DNA from 2 places in the Azospirillum formosense genome. Region 2 is predicted to be linked to the other one. Evidence: predicted binding sites of a transcription regulator. Region 2 holds the regulator's gene; the other holds the start of a gene.
The links. The regulator PhoB, encoded in region 2, activates phosphate uptake and scavenging genes when phosphate is short. The targets are predictions, from matches to a motif close to TNTCATAAAACTGTCA.
Positions count from the first base shown of each region.

Region 1 (2,197 bases), 200 kb from region 2:
CTGCAGCGTCACCGGGACGTAGCCGGTGTCCATGTGCCACTTGGCGTCCACCTCCGGACGGGCGAGGTAGCTGAAGAAGGCGGCGACGGCCTTGTACTCGTCAGCGGTGCGCTTGGGCGAGGTCATCACCCAGAAGGCGGCGCCCCCGATGATCGAATTCTTCGGCGACGCGATGGCGTCCGGCCAGTAGGGCAGCGGCGCGGCGCCCCAGTTGAACTTGGCCTCCTTCACGATGCGCCCGCGCAGGCCGGACGAGGCCTGGATCATCGCGCATTCGCCCGACGGGAACAGCGAGTCCGCGGCGTTGTCGCGACCGCCGTAGCGCAGCGCGCCTTCCTTCTGCAGGTCGATCAGAGTCTGGAGATGCTTCACGAAGAACGGGTCGTTGATCTTCAGCGTGGCGTTCAGCCCGCCGAAGCCGTTGGCCTCCGACGCGAAGGGCTTGTCGTGCAGCGCGCCGACCTGCTCGAACTGGGTCCAGGTCGGCCAGGAGAAGGTCATCGGGCAGGTCACGCCCGCCGCCTTCAGCTTGCGCGCCGCGTCGGCCACCTCCGGCCAGGTCGCCGGCGGCTTGTTGGGGTCGAGCCCGGCCTTCTGGAAGGCGTCCTTGTTGTAGAAGGTGATGGTGGTGGAGCTGTTGAACGGCAGCGCCATCATCTTGCCGTCCTTGGAGCTGTAGTAGCCCCGCACCGCCGGGATGTAGGCCGCGGCGTCGAGCCCCGACCCCGTCTCGCTCATCAGCTGGTGCACCGGCTTGATGGCCGGGCCGGCGGACAGCATGGTGGCGGTGCCGACCTCGAACATCTGCACGATGTGCGGGGCGTTGCCGGCGCGGAAGGCGGCGATGGCCGCCTGCATCGTCTCCGGGTAGCTGCCCTTGAAGGTCGGGTTGACCTGGACCTTGTCCTGGCTGTCGTTGAAGCCCTTCACCACCTGCTCGAGCTGGCCGCCGAGCGGCTGGGGCAGGCCGTGCCAGAATTCGACGACGGTCTTCTGCTGGGCGTAGGCGGCGCCGGTGAAACCGGCGGCGAGCGCGAAGGCGGCCGTCGAGACGGCGAGCTTGCGGCGGGTCAGCATGGTGGTCTCTCCCTGGAACCAATCGATTGCGTGATGTGCTGACATGCAGGGCGCGGGTTGCGGTCCCGCGACGGTCTTGTGAAAATTTGATGACGCATGCGGAACGCGCGCGCAGGGACGCACCGCACCCGCTATTCACGGTTGCGACAGCGGTCCTGCGTGACGCACGGAACGGGACTTAGGGTGGTGACGGGTGCTGCGCCGGCATCGATGGTTTTCCTCCCCGCATAAGTGTTTGCCCTTTTTTGCAAGCCTTAAGGACAGAGAGGGAGGCTGTCAATCAGCCGTACGTATCAGTATGGTCTATCCCCCTTACGTCATCTCTCGGGGTGCCCTGTCTGGGCCAGCGCCCACAGCGCGGCGTCGTCCCGGCACAGGGAGCCGGCCAATTGCGACAGGCTGTCGCCCATCAGGCCGGAGGAGCGCAGCAGGCAGTAGGAACGGCTCGGCGCCGACAGATGGAGCGACGCCGCCGGAGCCGCGACCGGCGGCGCGGGGTACAGCGCGGCGGGCGGCGGGCAGTAATAGGGCTGCGCACCGGGGTTGTAACCGGGCACGAGCCGGTCCAGGCCGGGCCGCGGTCCGAAGACGCAGCCGCGCTGGTCCCAGTCCAGGCTCGTCGTCTGCGCGGCGGCGGGCGGGATCGCACACGCGACCATGACCATCCCCGCCAAGCCGATGGCCAACCGGCGCCCTGCAAGTCGATGCATGCCGTCCTCCGATCCCGGGCCGCGCCGCAGCCGCACCCAGACCCTGACGCCGGGCGCGGCGGGCCGTGAACGGACCCGGCCTTCGGAGGAAGTATGCGCGCTCCATCACCGCCCGGCGCGGCGCCGATGGACGGGTCGGCGGGCGCAAGCGGGGACGACGCTCTCTTTTCGTTCGGTGGATGAAGGGGGTGCGGTTTCCCGCCCCGTCACGCCGCGCTGCTGCTCGCGACCGGCAGGTCCGCGGCGCTCACCGTCGCCAGCGGGACGTCCACCGCGAAGACCGAGCCCTTGCCGGGCACCGAGCGCAGCGAGACCGGCAGGCCCAGCAGCGCCGCCAGGCGCCGGACGATGGCAAGGCCGAGCCCCAGCCCGTGCCGCCGGTCGCGGTTCGGGTTGCCGAGTTGGTGGAA
Region 1 is NZ_CP159402.1:233,760-235,956, reverse strand. It holds gene ugpB (sn-glycerol-3-phosphate ABC transporter substrate-binding protein UgpB) at 1-1,077, opposite strand, end outside; gene ABVN73_RS01100 (hypothetical protein) at 1,395-1,787, opposite strand; gene ABVN73_RS01095 (HAMP domain-containing sensor histidine kinase) at 1,994-2,197, opposite strand, start outside.
Region 1: a site for PhoB is predicted at 1,157-1,172, ahead of ugpB (sn-glycerol-3-phosphate ABC transporter substrate-binding protein UgpB). Genes of this name have one in related genera too.

Region 2 (2,197 bases):
CTGGACCCCGCCGACGACGGCAGCCGCCCGGCGGAACGCGACGCCGCCTTCACCGCCAACGGGCTGGCCGGCTTCGAGGAACTGCTGGAGGCCTGCGTGATGCTCAAGGTCACGGTCATGGCCTGCGAGATGGGGCTGCGCGCGCTCGGCCTGCCCGCCGGCACCCCGCTGCGCCCGGACGTGCCGGTGAAGACCGGCGGCGTCGTCACCTTCCTGAACGACGCGCCGAAGACCGGCGCGATCCTGTTCGTGTGAGCGCGATGACCGACGACCACAGCCCGGTGGACCACGGCCCGGCGGACCACAGCCTGGTGATCGAGCACGCGAACCGCTTCGAGGCGATCGCCGCGGAGGGCTTCGAGGGCCGGCCCTACCGGGACGCGCTGGCCCATCTGGCGCAGCATGTCACGGCGCATCCCGATCTCGCCCCGCGGGTGGCGCACGCCCTGCGCGTGATGATCGGCTTCATCGAGGACAGCGACCCGGCGAAGCGCTTCGGCCCGAAGGTGGCGATTTTGCGCGAGGCGGTGGGGCTGCTGGAGGGGTAGCTTTCGCAACGCACACCTGGCCCCCACCCTTCCCACGCTTGCGCGTGAGCCCCTTCCCTCCCCCGCTTCGCAGGAGAGGGACAATCAGTCCCCTCCCCTGCGAAGCGGGGGAGGGTTAGGGAGGGGGCAAGGCCGGCGCTTGGCGCATTTCGCTCAGATGGACTTGCTGTCCAGCGCGTAGCCGGCCGAGCGGACGGTGCGGATCAGGTCCATCTCCGTCTCCTCGTTCATCGCCTTGCGCAGACGGCGGATGTGCACGTCGACGGTGCGCGGCTCGACATAGACGTCATGGCCCCACACCACGTCGAGAAGCTGCTCGCGCGAGAAGACGCGGCCGGGATGCTGCATGAAATGGCGCAGCAGGCGGAACTCGGTCGGCCCCAGATGCACGTCGCGCCCATTCCGGCGCACCCGGTGGGCGGCCAGATCCATGGTCACGTCGGCGAACTGCAGCGTCTCGTCGGTCATGCCGGGGGCCGACCGGCGCAGCACGGCGCGCATGCGGGCGACCAGCTCGGTCGGGGAGAAGGGCTTGGTGATGTAGTCGTCGGCGCCGGAATTCAGGCCGCGCACGCGGTCCGCCTCCTCGCCGCGGGCGGTCAGCATGATGATCGGGATGTCGCGCATCTTGCTGTTGCGGCGCATCTGGCGGCAGACCTCCAGCCCCGACATCAGCGGCAGCATCCAGTCGAGCAGGACGATGTTCGGCGTCTGCTCCCCGGCCAGCAGAAGCGCTTCCTCGCCGTCGGTGGCGGCGTTCACGCGGAAGCCTTCCTTCTCCAGATTGTACTTCAGCAGCGTCACGATGTCGGCTTCGTCCTCGACGATGAGAACGAGCGGCTTCAGCGCCGAATTCATGCTTGTCCCGCTCCCACTGCGCGTCTCGCCGTCACGCGGCATGTCCCGCTCCATCGTTATCCGGGCCGCCGTCCCGCGGCAATCCCCGTTCCACCGCGTCCGTCGCCGCCATGGCGAGCCCTTCCGGCTCGACCACGGCGAAGCTGCTGCCGTCGTTCTTCGGGCGCGCGGCGCGCAGCGTCGTTCCGACCACCAGGTAATGGATGGTCTCGGCGATGTTGGTGGCGTGGTCGCCGATCCGCTCCAGGTTCTTCGCCATGAACAGCAGGTGCGTGCAGGGCGTGATGTTGCGCGGGTCCTCCATCATGTAGGTCAGGACCTCGCGGAACAGGCTGGTGTAGAGGTCGTCCAGCTCCTCGTCGCGTTCCCAGGCGGCGATGGCGCGCTGGACGTCGCGCTCGATGTAGGCGTCCAGCACGTCCTTCATGATCGACTCGACCAGCCGCCCCATGCGCGGGATGGCCACCGCCGGGCGCACCACCGGCACCTGGGCCAGCGCCAGCGAGCGCTTGGCGATGTTGGAGGCGTAGTCGCCGATCCGCTCCAGGTCCGAGGCGATCTTCAGCGCCGACACGATCTCGCGCAGGTCCTGGGCCAGCGGCTGGCGCAGGGCGAGCAGGCGCACGGCCTCGGCATCGATGTCGCGCTCGTAGGCGTCGATGCGCTGGTCGGCCTGCATGACCTGGGCGGCCAGTGCGACGTCGCGGCGGGCCACCGCCTTCACGGCGGCGTCCACCTGCGCTTCGGCGACGCCGCCCATCTGGGTGATCAGGTTGGACAGGCGTTCAAGT
Region 2 is NZ_CP159402.1:34,006-36,202, reverse strand. It holds gene ABVN73_RS00170 (DsrE family protein) at 1-255, shown strand, start outside; gene ABVN73_RS00165 (hypothetical protein) at 261-548, shown strand; gene phoB (phosphate regulon transcriptional regulator PhoB) at 702-1,406, opposite strand; gene phoU (phosphate signaling complex protein PhoU) at 1,438-2,197, opposite strand, start outside.